Regions from separate parts of the Micrococcus sp. CS26 genome, predicted to be linked through region 3. Evidence: predicted binding sites of a transcription regulator. Region 3 holds the regulator's gene; each other region holds the start of a gene.
The links. Region 3 encodes HrcA, which represses chaperone genes, less so after heat shock. Its sites were predicted from a motif close to TTNGCACTCGNNNNNNNCGAGTGCNAA; they were not measured.

Region 1 (4,821 bases), on a different contig from region 3:
CCTGGAGGACGAGCGGCACGTGTCCGACGCGATCGACTTCCTCAACCTCGGCCCGTTCGAGAACCGGTACCTCGACCAGCTCTCGGGCGGCCAGCGGCAGCGGGCGTACGTGGCGATGGTGCTGGCGCAGAACACCGAGTACGTGCTGCTGGACGAGCCGCTGAACAACCTGGACATGCAGCACTCGGTGCAGATGATGCAGCAGCTGCGTCGGGCGGCCGACGAGCTGGGCCGGACCGTGGTGATCGTGCTGCACGACATCAACTTCGCCGCCCACTACGCCGACCGGATCGTGGCCATGGGCGACGGCCAGGTGGTGGAGACCGGCACCCCGGCCGAGATCCTGCGCCCTGAGGTGCTGGAGCGGATCTTCAAGACCCCCTGCAGCGTGGTGGACGGACCGCACGGGCCGCTGGCCGTGTACTACTGAGCGGGGCGACGGTGAGGCCGGCCCGGGTCGGTCCGGGCGGGGGTCGGGTGCCCGGCCGACGCGAGCGTTCCGTGGGCAGAACCCGCCGGGTCTCGCCTTCCGTGGGCAGAACCCGCGTGTTTCCAGGTTCCGTGGGCAGAAGCACCCTCGCTTCTGCCCACGGAACCCCTGCGCATGGACGGCAGGGCCGTACGCGACGACGACGTCAGGCATCCCAGCCGTTCGAGACCTGTGCCCGTCGTCTGAGGACGGCCTCGATCACCCGCGCATATCCCTCGCCGACGTCCCGGCCCGTGACGTGCAGGGTCATCTGCCCACGCTCCGCGTAGTACTGGTCTCGCCGGGCGTCCCGGGCGTGTTGCTCGGCACTCCGGTGCACCTCGCCGTCGTACTGGAGGACGAGCCGGCAGTCCTCGAACCACAGATCGGCCTCGGGGGCGTCCCACCGCCCGGGGTCGAACACGTGCTGCAGCGTCGGCTCGCCCAGCCCCGCCTCGACGAGCGCCAGCCTCAGCCGGGTCTCCTGCGGCGAGTCGGCACCCACCCGTACGCGCTCGAGCGCCGCCGTCGCCCGCGGTCTTCCGACGAACCGCCCGAGCGGCCGCATCGCCTCGTGCAGCGCGGTGACCGTGGTGATGGGAGGCCGCCGGCCGCGCGGGGACCAGGGGTGACGGACCAGGTGGTCACCCGCCGACACGAGGGATGCCTCGTCCCAGGGGTGGCCGATCGAGCACAGATCGAGCCAGGTCCGTTCCGGCGTCGTCACCCGTAGCCCGAGCACGGAGGTGACGTGGCCGGCGGGCAGGGGTCTGCGGTGCTCCATGACGCCGGGGATCCGCGCCCGTGCGGTGCCGCGGTGCAACGTGATCTCGACGGCGGCGCGTCGCGTGGCCCCGCCCGGGGGAAGCGGGAGGCCGTGGAGGTGCGCCGCCGTCTCGTGGGAGAGAACGGCGTCGGGACGGGACCGCAGGAGGGCGGTCAGCAGGTCGAGGCCGACCCCGTGGTGCGGCGGCGGGAGCCCGGCAGACTCCCAGGTGCGCAGCGGCATGTCACGGCGACGGTGGATGCCGCGGGCGAGGCGGAGGACGTCGGACCGCCGCACCCGGCTGGGCGGCAGACCGCGTTCGAGCACGTCGCGGGTGGTGAAGACGGGGACGAGGGGGAGATCGGGGGCGAAGGACATGGGTCGACCTTGACGCGGTCGGCCTGACGACGGCCGGGCGGGCCGCGTGTCTGTGCACACCAGCGCAGGGTGGGCCGGCTGTGCAGGACTCGGCGGCGGCCGGTTGTCCCGCCGGGACGACGTCGTCATGGCTCGGTGGGCAGAACTGCGAGGAGTTCCGCCCACGCAACATCCGTGGGCAGAAGAGAGGGCGCTTCTGCCCACGGAGATCGAAAACCTGCGGATGCTGCCCACGCGATGGGCGGGGGTGTGGTTTCTGCCCACGGAGGGGGGAGGGGGGAGGGCGGGGAGTGGGGGAGGGACAGGTTGCGGGCCGCAGTCGTGACCACTCCGCGTGCTCTTGGGCTCGGAACCCGCCCCACCCGCCGCCCCACGGTGCCCCACCGCACCGCGCCCCACGCCTCCGCCCGCGGCGGACGGCGGGGACACGGCTGGCACTCATGTTGAAGGAGTGCCAGAACCCGGAGTAGAGTCTGGACTGGCACTCGGGGGTACCGGGTGCCAATGCCCGAGGTGGACCGTCCGGCACCGCGACGACGGAGGGTCTGACGCCCGTGGCGCACCCGCAGACCACAGCATCAGCGGACCGGCGAGCCCGCCGGAGCCGCACGTCGACGAAGAAGGAGTGTGCAGCATGTCTGTCTCCATCAAGCCCCTCGAGGATCGCATCGTTGTCCGCCCCCTGGAGGCCGAGCAGACCACCGCGTCGGGCCTCGTGATCCCGGACACCGCCAAGGAGAAGCCGCAGGAGGGCCAGGTCGTGGCCGTGGGCCCGGGCCGGGTCGCCGAGAACGGCAACCGCGTGCCGGTCGACGTCGCCGAGGGTGACGTGGTGCTGTACTCCAAGTACGGCGGCACCGAGGTCAAGGTCGGCGGCGAGGAGTACCTGGTGCTCTCCGCCCGCGACGTGCTGGCCGTCGTCACCAAGTGACCCCGCCGCGACGGGCCCGGTGAGCGGCGCGCACCGCACCGGTGCGCGCGCCCCGGGCCCCTCGCGTCCCCGCACCCCCTGACTCCCTGAACGAAAGGAGCGTCCGTCATGGCCAAGCAGCTGGCTTTCAACGACGACGCACGCCGCGCCCTCCAGGCCGGCATCGACAAGCTCGCCGACACCGTCAAGGTCACCCTCGGCCCCAAGGGCCGCAACGTGGTGCTCGACAAAGCGTGGGGCGCCCCCACCATCACCAACGACGGCGTCACGATCGCCCGTGAGGTGGAGCTGGAGGACCCGTACGAGAACATGGGCGCCCAGCTCGCCAAGGAGGTCGCCACCAAGACCAACGACATCGCGGGCGACGGCACCACCACCGCCACCGTGCTGGCCCAGGCGCTCGTGAACGAGGGCATGCGCCAGGTCGCCGCCGGCGCCGCGCCGGGCGAGGTCAAGAAGGGCATCGAGGTGGCCGTGGCCGCCGTCGAGCAGCGCCTGCAGGAGAACGCCCGCCCGGTTGAGGGCCAGGAGGTGGCCCACGTGGCCGCCATCTCGGCCCAGAACGACGAGGTCGGCGAGCTGCTGGCCCGCGCGTTCGACACGGTCGGCACCGACGGCGTCATCACCATCGAGGAGTCCTCCACGACCTCCACCGAGCTGGACGTCACCGAGGGCATGCAGTTCGACAAGGGCTTCCTGTCCCCGTACATGGTCACCGACGCCGAGCGTCAGGAGGCCGTGCTCGAGGACGCCTACGTCCTGATCAACTCGGGCAAGATCTCCAACGTGCAGGAGCTGCTGCCCCTGCTGGAGAAGGTCCTGCAGGCCAACAAGCCGCTGTTCGTGATCGCCGAGGACGTCGAGGGCGAGGCCCTGTCCACCCTCGTGGTGAACAAGATCCGCGGCACCCTGAACGTCGTGGCCGTCAAGGCCCCGGGCTTCGGCGACCGCCGCAAGGCCATGATGCAGGACATCGCGATCCTCACCGGCGCCCAGGTCGTCTCCCCGGACCTCGGCATGAAGCTCGAGCAGGCCGACCTGGACGTGCTCGGCTCCGCCCGCCGCATCACCGTCACCAAGGACGAGACCACCATCGTCGACGGCGGCGGTGCGGCCGAGGACGTCGAGGCCCGGGTCGCCCAGATCAAGGCCGAGTCCGCCGCGACCGACTCCGACTGGGACCGCGAGAAGCTCCAGGAGCGCCTCGCCAAGCTCTCCGGCGGCATCGGCGTGATCCGCGTGGGCGCCGCCACCGAGGTGGAGCTCAAGGAGCGCAAGCACCGCATCGAGGACGCCGTGTCCTCGACCCGCGCCGCCCTCGAGGAGGGCATCGTGGCCGGCGGGGGCACCGCGCTCATCAACGCGCTGAGCGTGCTCGACACCGACGCCAACGTCCAGGCCCTGACCGGCGACGCCGCCGTGGGCGTGGACATCGTCCGCAAGGCCCTGAAGCAGCCGCTGCGCTGGATCGCCCAGAACGCGGGCGAGGACGGCTACGTGGTGGTCTCCAAGGTCGCCGAGCTGGAGCCGAACCACGGCTTCAACGCGAAGACCGGCGTCTACGGCGACCTGATCGCCGACGGCGTGATCGACCCGGTCAAGGTGACCCGCTCCGCGCTGGCCAACGCCGCCTCCATCGCGGCCCTCGTGCTGACCACCGAGACCCTCGTGGCGGACAAGCCCGCCGAGGAGGACGAGGCCGGCCACCAGCACTGACCCCTCCGTCGGCCCTGACGCGGCCGGCCGACGACGACGGCCCCTCGCCCGCCCGGGTGAGGGGCCGTCGTCGTGCGGGCGGGAGACGACCGCCGTCCGGCGCGCCCCCTATGGTGTCCCCATGGACACACCCACGCCGCCCCGTCCCACCGGGTCCCACACGACCCGGACCCCGGCCCGGCCACGGCTGCGCCGCTTCGTCCGCGAGTTCTCCTATCCGCACGGCATCCACCCGGCCCTCGTGCCGGGCGTGTCCGTGGAGGACCGCCGGGTGCGCTACGGCGTGGACCGGGTGATCCTCGCCGTCGTCGGCCTGCTGGTGGTCGGCTTCGTGGTGTGGGGCGTGCTGCAGCCGGACGCCGTGCTGGCCGTCTCGAGCGCGGCCCTCGACTGGGTGATGGTCCACGCCGGCTGGCTGTTCGCCCTGCTGGCCATCGGGATGGTGGTGTTCCTGCTGGCCCTGGCGTTCTCCCGGTACGGCGAGATCCCGCTGGGACTGGACGGGGAGAAGCCGGAGTACTCCACGGCGAGCTGGTCGGCCATGCTCTTCGCGGCCGGCAT
Region 2 (4,821 bases), on a different contig from region 3:
ACGGCCTCGGTGGTCAGGAACAGGCCCGCGATGGACGCGGCGTTCTGCAGGGCCGAGCGGGTCACCTTCACCGGGTCGTTGATGCCGGCGGCCAGCAGGTCCTCGTACTCGCCGGTGGCGGCGTTCAGGCCGTGACCGTCGTCGAGGGTCTTGACCTTGTCCGCCACGACGCCGGGCTCCAGGCCGGCGTTGAAGGCGATCTGCTTCAGCGGGGCCTCGATGGCGACCTTCACGATGTTCGCGCCGGTGGCCTCGTCGCCCTCGAGCTGCAGGCCGCCGAACGCCTTGGCGCCGGCCTGGATCAGGGCCACGCCGCCGCCGGCGACGATGCCCTCCTCCACGGCGGCCTTGGCGTTGCGCACGGCGTCCTCGATGCGGTGCTTACGCTCCTTGAGCTCCACCTCGGTGGCCGCGCCGGCCTTGATGACGGCCACGCCGCCGGCCAGCTTGGCGAGGCGCTCCTGCAGCTTCTCGCGATCGTAGTCCGAGTCGGTGTTCTCGATCTCGGAGCGGATCTGGGCCACGCGGCCGGCGATCTGCTCGGCGTCGCCGCCACCCTCCACGATGGTGGTCTCGTCCTTGGTGACGACCACCTTGCGGGCGGTGCCCAGCAGGTCGAGGGTCGCGTTCTCCAGGGACAGGCCCACCTCGGAGGAGATGACCTGGCCGCCGGTGAGGATGGCGATGTCGGCGAGCATGGCCTTGCGGCGGTCACCGAAGCCCGGGGCCTTCACGGCCACGGACTTGAAGGTGCCGCGGATCTTGTTGACCACGAGGGTGGCCAGGGCCTCGCCCTCGACGTCTTCGGCGATGATCAGCAGCGGCTTGCCCGACTGCATGACCTTCTCGAGGATCGCCACCATGTCCTTCACGGAGGAGATCTTCGAGTTGACGATGAGGATGTAGGGATCCTCGAGGACGGCCTCCTGGCGGTCCGCGTCGGTCACGAAGTAACCGGAGATGTAGCCCTTGTCGAAGCGCATGCCCTCGGTGAGCTCGAGCTCGAGGCCGAAGGTGTTGGACTCCTCGACGGTGATGACGCCCTCCTTGCCGACCTTGTCCAGGGCCTCGGCGATGAGGGAGCCGATCTGCTTGTCCGCGGCGGAGATCGAGGCGGTGGCCGCGATCTGGTCCTTGGTCTCGATCTCGCGGGAGGCGGAGAGCAGCTCGGAGGTGACGGCCTCCACGGCCTTCTCGATGCCGCGCTTCAGGGACAGCGGGTCGGCGCCCGCGGCCACGTTGCGCAGGCCCTCGCGGACCAGCGCCTGGGCCAGCACGGTGGCGGTGGTGGTGCCGTCGCCGGCGACGTCGTCGGTCTTCTTGGCGACCTCCTTGACGAGCTCCGCGCCGATCTTCTCGTACGGGTCCTCGAGCTCGATCTCCTTGGCGATGGAGACGCCGTCGTTGGTGATGGTGGGGGCGCCCCACTTCTTCTCCAGCACCACGTTGCGGCCGCGGGGGCCGAGGGTCACCTTCACGGCGTCGGCCAGGGTGTTCAGGCCCTTCTCCAGGCCGCGGCGGGCCTCTTCGTCGAATGCGATGGTCTTGGCCATGTGCAGGTCCTTTCTGGACGTCGGCTTCCTACTGCTGGTGGCTGACCCGCGCCGGTGCCCGCGACGGACGGCCCCTGGGGGCCTCACCGGTGGACAGGTCCTCCTCCACGGCGCCGGGCCGACCGGGGTACGGCTGGCAGTCGCGCCTTCGGAGTGCTAACCCCATTATGAGCACTCGCACCGGGAGAGTGCAAAGGGTCCGCAGTGCGGGGCCCGCCCTTCCGCGGACGGCGGACGGCCCCCGGCAGAACGCCTCGGAAGGCGCCCCGCCGGGGGCCGGAAAGGGTGCGCGGCCGGCACGGCCGCACGACGGGCGGATCAGCTGGTGACGACCACCGCGATACCGTTCACCTGCAGGTTCGGGGTCTGCATGACCGGGAAGCCGAGCTCCTTGCCGACCGCCTCGGCGGCGGCCTTGTTGGCCGAGCCGTTGTACAGGACGGTGGAGGACTGGATGCCGTAGCCGCTCCAGTTCTTCGCGTCCACCGAGGTGTAGCCGGCGCCCGTGAGCCGCTGCGCGTAGGAGGCGGCGAGGCCCTGGGTGCGGGTCGCGTTGTACACGGTGACGTGGGTGCCGCGCACGGCCGCGGACTGCGCGGCTGCACGAGAGCTCGACGCGGCCGCAGACTGCGCGGCCGCACGAGAGCTCGACGCGGCCGCGGACTGCGAGCGCGAGGCCTCCGCCGCGGCGGCCGAACGGGACGCGGCGGCGCGCGAGGACTCCGCCGCCTGGACGGCCGCCGCCGACCGGGACGCCTCTGCGGACTGCGCGGCGGCCTCGGAACGCGAGGCCTCCGCCGCCTGTGCCTCGGCGGCGGCACGGGACGACTCGGCGGACTGCGCGGCGGCTTCGGAACGCGAGGCCTCCGCCGCCTGTGCCTCCGCGGCGGCCCGGGACGACGCGGCAGCCTGGGACGACTCGGCGGCCTCGGCGGCAGCCGCCTCCTGCGCCGCCCGCGAGGACTCGGCCGCGGCCGCGGAACGGGACGCCTCCGCCGCGTCCTCGGACGGGGTGGCGGACTCGGTCGCGGACGCAGTCGACGCCGACGCGGAGGACGCCGAGGAGGACACGGACGACGCCGACGTCGACGGCGCGGCAGCCGGGGCCGTCGTCGAGCTCTCGGCGGCGACGGGCTCGGAGCGGTCGCCGGTGAGCCACGGCAGGACGACGCCCACGAACAGGCCGGCGAGCAGGACGAGGCCGGCCACCCAGAGCAGCGGGCTCAGGCGGCGACCCCCGCCCGCGGCGGTTGCGCCGGCAGCGGCGAAGGACTCGCGGTGCGCGCCGCGCTGGTCCGTGTACTCGGGGACCTCGTCGAAGCGGTCGGGCTGGTAGGCCATGGGTCAGTTCTCCTGGCGGGAAGCGGGCGTGGACGGCGCCGGATCCGCGGGTCCCCTCCGGGCCCGGCTGCGGGTGCCGCGCTTGCGCAGCAGCCGCGTGACCAGCAGGGGTCGGTAGGCCAGGGCGGCCTCACGGTCCAGCAATCCGTTCAACACCTGATAATAGGCGGTCGGAGACAGCCCCAGACGCTCTCGGACGGCGTGGTCCTTGGCCCCGCCGTACCGCCAGGTGGCGGCCTCCAGGTCCAGGACCGCACGCTCCAGGTCCGTCAGCTCGTCCCGTCGCGCACGCGCGCGGGCACCCTCGTCCGGGGCCGGATCGGGCGAGACGGGCGTGGGGTGGGACATGGCGGCCACTGTACCCACCCGGTCTACCCTCGGGGCATGGAGTTCATCGCGCCCCTGGATCCGGGCTGGGAGGCGGCCCTCGCCCCGCAGGCCGCCGCGTTCGAGCAGGTCGGCGAGCGGCTGCGGGCCCGCCGGGCGGCCGGAGAGCAGGTGCTGCCGGCGCCGGAGCACATCCTGCGGGCGTTCCGTCAGCCGTTCGCGGACGTCCGCGTCCTCGTGCTGGGCCAGGACCCCTACCCGACGCCGGGCCATCCGATCGGCCTGAGCTTCGCGGTGGACCGCCACGTGCGGCCGCTGCCCCGCTCCCTGGCCAACATCCACCGGGAGCTGCACGACGACCTCGGCATCACCCCGCCCGCCCACGGGGACCTCTCCGCGTGGACGGACCAGGGCGTGCTGCTGCTGAACCGCGCCCTCAGCGTGCGGGCCGGCGCACCCGGCAGCCACCGCGGCCTCGGCTGGGAGCAGATCACGGAGGCCGCGGTGCGGGCCCTCTGCGCGCGCGGCACCCCGCTCGTGGGGCTGCTGTGGGGAGCCGACGCGCGGCGCATGGCGCCGCTGCTGACGGCGGCGGGGGCCGGCGTCGTGGAGTCCCCGCATCCCTCGCCCCTGAGCGCCCACCGCGGGTTCTTCGGCTCCCGGCCGTTCAGCCGGGTGAACCGGCTCCTCGAGGCGGCCGGCGCGGCCCCGGTGGACTGGCGCCTGCCCGACTGAGCCGGGCCGCCGGTCAGCCGCGCTGGTGCATCACGAGTTCGGTGGGCAGCAGCGTGCCCATCCGGTCGGTGATCGGCTTGGCCAGGGTGTTGCCGAAGGCGACGCCGGCCGCGATTGCCACGACGATGACCGCGGCGTTGAAGAGTCCCTCGACGCCCAGCAGCGTGGCCCCGGTCTCCACGGTGAACCCGTAGACGGACCGGAACATGGTGAGTCCGGGAAGCAGGAACAGCATGGACGGCAGGACGATCACGAGCGCCGGGGCCGCGAGCCGCTGGGCCACCAGGCGGCCGAGGAACCCGACCGCCGCCGCGGCGACCGCGGGCACCAGCCGGTCGCTGACCCCGATCTGCTGCGCTGCCAGGTACGCGCCGAAGCCGGCCCCGGACACGAGACCGCAGGCCAGGATCTGGGGCCACCGCGACTGCTCCACCACCGCGTCCGCCATGCCCGCGGCCATCACGAGGCCCAGCAGCAGCAGCGGCGGATAGCTCAGCGTCCCCGCCTCGGCCAGGTCCAGCTGTTCGAATCCCACGAGATCCCCGATGCCCACGGCGATCATGATCCCGGCCATCACGCCGGCGAACACGAGCAGCGCGGAGAGGAAGCGGCCCGCGGCGGTCACCGGGAAGCCGTGGATGGCGTCCTGCACCGCGGTGACGAACCTCGCCGTGGGCAGGAGCATCATGATGCCGCCGGCGATCACCAGCGCCGGGTTGACCGGCAGGTCGAGGGCGTGGGCCATCAGCGCGATCACCGTGGCCGTGATCGCCCCGAACATCGTGGAGAAGATCTCCGGGAAGCGCGCCTTGTCCGCCTGGACCTTGAGCCAGAAGACCAGCCAGGTGGAGACCATGCCCAGGGC
Region 3 (4,821 bases):
AGGGACAGGAAGAAGAACAGGAGCGTGATGAGCGTGGGCGGCCCGGAGAAGTTCAGGGCCTCCCGCGACTCCTGCGAGGTGAACGGGCCGCGGTCGCGGTAGAGCAGCCACACGACCAGCGGGCCGAGCACGCCGAACGCCAGACTGAGGTGGGCCAGCGCCGCGCGGTCACGGTCCTGCTTCGCCGTGAGCGGGGCGCCGCGGCCGCCGGCCGAGACGAGCCAGGCGGGCGGGCCGTGGCCGGTGCGGCCGGCGTCGGGCTGCGCGCGGGTGTTCACGAGGGGCTCCTCCTGGATCGCGGGACCCGCGCGCCGGGGACCGGGCGCAGGGCATGGGCCAGCATAGCGCGGGCGGGCGGGGGCCGCGCCGAGATCAGTGCTCGGGTGCGGCGGTGAGGAAGTCGATGAGCTCCTCCACGCGGCCCAGCAGGGACGGCTCGAGGTCCGCGTACGTGGTGACGTGGGAGAGCAGCCGCTTCCACCCCAGCCCCGTGGCCTCCTTGCTCCCGTGCGGCCAGCCCAGTCCCCGCAGGATCCCCGTCTTCCAGTCCTGCCCCTTCGGCACGACGGGCCACGCGGGGATGCCGAGGACGGAGGGCTTGATGACCTGCCAGACGTCCACGTAGGGGTGACCGAGGATGAGCACGTTGCCCGCGGCCCCCGGCACGCGCATGGCCTCGGCCGCGAGGCGCTCCTCCTTGGACCCGGTGACGAGGTGGTCCACGAGGATCCCGAGCCGGCGCCGCGGACCGGGGGCGAACGCACGGATCGCCCCGGCGAGGTCGTCCACGCCGTGCAGGGGCTCCACGACGATGCCCTCGAGGCGCAGGTCCTCGCCCCACACCTTCTCCACCAGCTCGGCGTCGTGCACGCCCTCCACCCAGATGCGAGAGGCGCGGGCGGTGCGGGCCCGCGCCCCCTCGACCCGTCGCGAGCCGGAGGCGGTGCGGGCCGGCGCCGCCGGGGCCGCGGCGGTCGGGGGGACCAGGGTCACGGGCTCGCCGTCGATCCAGAAGCCGCCGCCGAGGGGGAAGCCGCGGCGCACGCCGCGGCGGTCCTCCAGGACCACCACGTGCACGCCGCCGGAGCGCTCGATGCCGATCACGGCCCCGGTGAAGCCGGAGGCCACGTCCTCGACCACCGTGCCGGGGGTGGCGGGCACATCGGGGACGGTCCGGGCGGGGCGGCGCGTCAGGTCGTCGTGGCCCGCGGGGCCCCAGCTGCTCCAGTCCATGGGAGAGCACGGTAGCAACGGGGGCGGGCGATCACCGTGAGCGAAGCCGTGCGGGCCGGTCGGGTCGTCCCCCCGGGTCGGACGGTAGCATTGGCACTTGACCCGCCGGAGTGCCAGCCAGGGGCACCTCCGGGGTCGCCCCGGATCCCGACGGACCAGAGGAGGACCGAGATGTCGGAGCAGCCCCGCCGCCTGCAGGTGCTCCAGGCGATCGTGGAGGACTACGTGGCGCTGCGCGAGCCCGTGGGCTCCAAGGCGCTCGTGGAACGGCACGCCCTGGGCGTGTCCTCCGCGACCGTGCGCAACGACATGGCGGCGCTCGAGGAGGAGGGCCTCATCGTGGCCCCGCACACCTCCGCCGGGCGCGTCCCCACGGACAAGGGCTACCGCGTGTTCGTCGACCGCCTCTCCGAGGTGAAGCCGCTGTCCCCGGCCGAGCGCCGGGCCGTGCGGACCCTGCTGGACCCGGAGACGGACACCGAGCACATGATGGAGTCCACGGTCCGCCTCCTGGCCCAGCTGACCCAGCAGGTCGCCGTCGCGCAGTTCCCCCACGAGGACGGCTCCACGATCCGCCACCTCGAACTGGTCTCCCTCGCGCCCACGCGCGTGCTCGTGGTCCTCATCCTGTCCACGGGGCGGGTGGACCAGCGGCACGCCGTGCTGGACCGTCCGGTCGAGGAGGCGGAGCTGTCCGTGCTCCGCGGCCTCCTGCTGGACGCCCTGCTGGGGCTCGGTCCGGTGCAGGCGGCCACCGTGGTGGACGACGTCGTCGCCCGGGTCCGCCCGGAGCACCGGCAGTCCGCCGCCCTCGTGGCCGCGGCCGTCCACGACCTGCTCGAGGCCGGCCGGCAGGACCGCATCGTCCTGGCCGGCACCGCCAACCTGGCCCGCTCCCCGGGGGACTTCGGCGCGTCCATCGGGCCGATCCTGGAGGCGCTCGAGGAGCAGGTGGTGCTGCTGCGCCTGCTCACGGAGATGGAGCAGGACGCCCACGGGGTGTCCGTGCGGATCGGCTCCGAGAACGCCGGATCGCTCGCGGACACCTCGGTGGTCGCGGCCGCCTACGGCCCCGGCGCCGTGGCGAAGGTCGGTGTCATCGGACCGACCCGGATGGACTATCCGGGCACCATGGCCGCCGTCCGGGCGATCGCCCGCTATCTCTCCCGCATCCTGACCACCTGACGCGCCTCTGCGCGTCCTGGCGGGCCCCGTCCCGCATCGCCCCACGTCCCGCTCTCCCCGAGAGGAATCCCCACCGTGACCGACCACTACGAGACGCTCGGCGTCAGCCGTGACGCCAGCACTGAGGAGATCCGCCGCGCCTACCGCAAGCTCGCGCGCACCCACCACCCGGACGTCAACCCCGACCCGGAGGCGGCCGAGCAGTTCAAGCGCATCTCCCACGCCTACGAGGTGCTCTCGGACGAGGGCCGGCGTCGGGCGTACGACACGACGGGCAATGAGAACGGCCAGGCCGGCTTCCCGGGCGGCTTCGGCGGGGCGGGCGGCTTCGGGGGCTTCGCCGACATCTTCGAGACCTTCATGAACGCCGCCGGCCAGGGCGGCCGCGGCGGCCCCGCCAGCCGCGCCCGCCGCGGCCAGGACGCCCTGGTGACCGCGCGGATCGACCTGCGCGACGCCGTCTTCGGCGGCGAGCAGACGATCGAGCTGGACACGGCCGTGCGCTGCGATCGGTGCGAGGGCTCGTGCTGCGAGCCCGGCACCCAGCCGGAGACCTGCCAGACCTGCCACGGCCACGGCATGATCCAGCGCCCCGTGCGGTCGCTGCTGGGCACCGTCATGGCCACCGAGGCCTGCCCCGCCTGCCAGGGGTTCGGCACCGTCATCCCGACGCCCTGCCACGAGTGCGACGGGCAGGGCCGCGTCCGCACCCGGACGCCGCTGACCCTGCGCATCCCCGCGGGCGTGGACGACGGCACCCGCATCCACCTCGCCGGCCGCGGCGAGGCCGGCCCGGGCGGCGGCCCGAACGGGGACCTCTACGTGGAGATCGCGGTCCGCCCGGACGAGACCTTCCGCCGCGAGGGCGACCACCTGGCCACCACCGTGACCGTCCCCATGGCCGCCGCGGCCCTGGGCACCACCGTCACGCTGGACACCCTGGACGGCAAGCAGTCCGTCAGCCTGGACCCGGGCGTGCAGTCCGGCCACGTCGAGGTCCTCCACGGCCTGGGCGTCGGCCGCCTGCGCGGGCAGGGCCGTGGCGACCTCAAGGTGGACGTGGTGGTCACCACGCCCACCGACCTGGACGACGAGCAGCGCCAGCTCCTGGAGCGCCTGGCCGAGGTGCGCGGCGAGGAGGTCGTGCACGGCGCACCCCAGGCCAAGGGCATGTTCGCCCGGCTGCGGGAGAACCTGAGGAACCTGTGACCGCCCCCCTGTTCCACCTCGAGCCGGGCGCCCTGGCCGGCGCGAGCGCGGGCGCGGAGGTCGTCTTCGGCGGTCCCGAGGCCCGGCACGCCGCCGCGGCCATGCGCCTGGCCCCCGGGGAGGCCGTGCTCCTGGCCGACGGGTCGGGCACGCTCGGCCACGGCACCGTGCTCGCGGCCGCCCCGGACGCGGTGACCGTGCGGCTGGACACGGTGGCGGAGGAGCCGGCGCCCACCCCGGCGCTCGTGCTCGTCCAGGCCCTCGCCAAGGGCGACCGGGATCTCATGGCGGTCCAGGCCGCCGTCGAGCTCGGCGTGGACGCCGTGGTGCCCTGGGAGGCCGAGCGCTCGATCGTCCGCTGGAAGGGTCCCAAGGCCGCCAAGGCCCGCCAGAAGTGGGCGGACACGGCCCGCGCGGCCGCCAAGCAGGCGCGTCGCGCCCGGGTGCCCGCGGTCCGGGACCACGTCTCCGGGACGGCGGTCGCCGGGCTGGTCCGGGACGACGACGGCGGCCGGCTCGTCCTCGTGCTGCACGAGGACGCGGAGCACGGGGTGTCCGCGGTGCCCGCGGAGCGACTCTCCGCGGCCGCCGAGATCGCCGTCGTCGTGGGCCCCGAGGGCGGGATCGGCCCGGCCGAGCTCGAGGCCTGCGTGGCCGCGGGGGCCGTGCCGGTGCGGCTCGGCCCGCACGTGCTGCGCGCCTCCACGGCCGGCCCCGCCGCCCTCGCCGTGCTCCAGCACCGGCTCGGCCGCTGGTGAGCCCCGGCAGGACGACGCGCCGACGCCTAGATGTTGTGGGTCATGAGGTTCTTGCCACGGGGTACGGGCTGAGATGAGACGAGTGGGCCCCGCCCCGCAGGATGGAAGTTCCTACACCACCGACCTGCCCGAGAAGACCCACTCATGACTCACGCTAACGCACCCCTGACCCCGACCGGCCGTCTCAGGATGGTCCACCGCCACCTGCACGACGGGATCCCGCAAGCACACGTGGCAGCCGAGTTCCGGGTGAGCCGGCCCACGGTGGCCACCTGGGTGGCCCGCTACCGCGCCGAGGGCGAGGCCGGCCTTCAGGACCTGCCCAGCCGGCCGCACCGTTCACCTGCCCAGCTCGATCCGGTCCTGGTCGCCCAGATCCACGCCCTGCGGCGGGAGCGCAAGTGGTCCGCACGGCGCATCCATCACCACCTCGTCT

Region 1: the regulator HrcA is predicted to act here: its motif matches at 2,045-2,071, upstream of groES (co-chaperone GroES).
Region 2: the regulator HrcA is predicted to act here: its motif matches at 1,687-1,713, upstream of groL (chaperonin GroEL).

Annotation. Positions count from the first base shown of each region.
Region 1 is NZ_JBVFVY010000006.1:87,811-92,631, forward strand. It holds gene ACZ1IK_RS04695 (iron ABC transporter ATP-binding protein) at 1-430, shown strand, start outside; gene ACZ1IK_RS04700 (hypothetical protein) at 636-1,613, opposite strand; gene groES (co-chaperone GroES) at 2,248-2,544, shown strand; gene groL (chaperonin GroEL) at 2,653-4,260, shown strand; gene ACZ1IK_RS04715 (BCCT family transporter) at 4,382-4,821, shown strand, end outside.
Region 2 is NZ_JBVFVY010000013.1:50,684-55,504, forward strand. It holds gene groL (chaperonin GroEL) at 1-1,553, opposite strand, end outside; gene ACZ1IK_RS07430 (LytR C-terminal domain-containing protein) at 1,872-2,894, opposite strand; gene ACZ1IK_RS07435 (DUF3263 domain-containing protein) at 2,898-3,242, opposite strand; gene ACZ1IK_RS07440 (uracil-DNA glycosylase) at 3,279-3,956, shown strand; gene ACZ1IK_RS07445 (threonine/serine exporter family protein) at 3,970-4,821, opposite strand, start outside.
Region 3 is NZ_JBVFVY010000012.1:52,357-57,177, forward strand. It holds gene ACZ1IK_RS07085 (DUF4870 domain-containing protein) at 1-278, opposite strand, end outside; gene ACZ1IK_RS07090 (DUF3097 family protein) at 373-1,233, opposite strand; gene hrcA (heat-inducible transcriptional repressor HrcA) at 1,405-2,418, shown strand; gene dnaJ (molecular chaperone DnaJ) at 2,494-3,627, shown strand; gene ACZ1IK_RS07105 (16S rRNA (uracil(1498)-N(3))-methyltransferase) at 3,624-4,385, shown strand; gene ACZ1IK_RS07110 (IS481 family transposase) at 4,530-4,821, shown strand, end outside.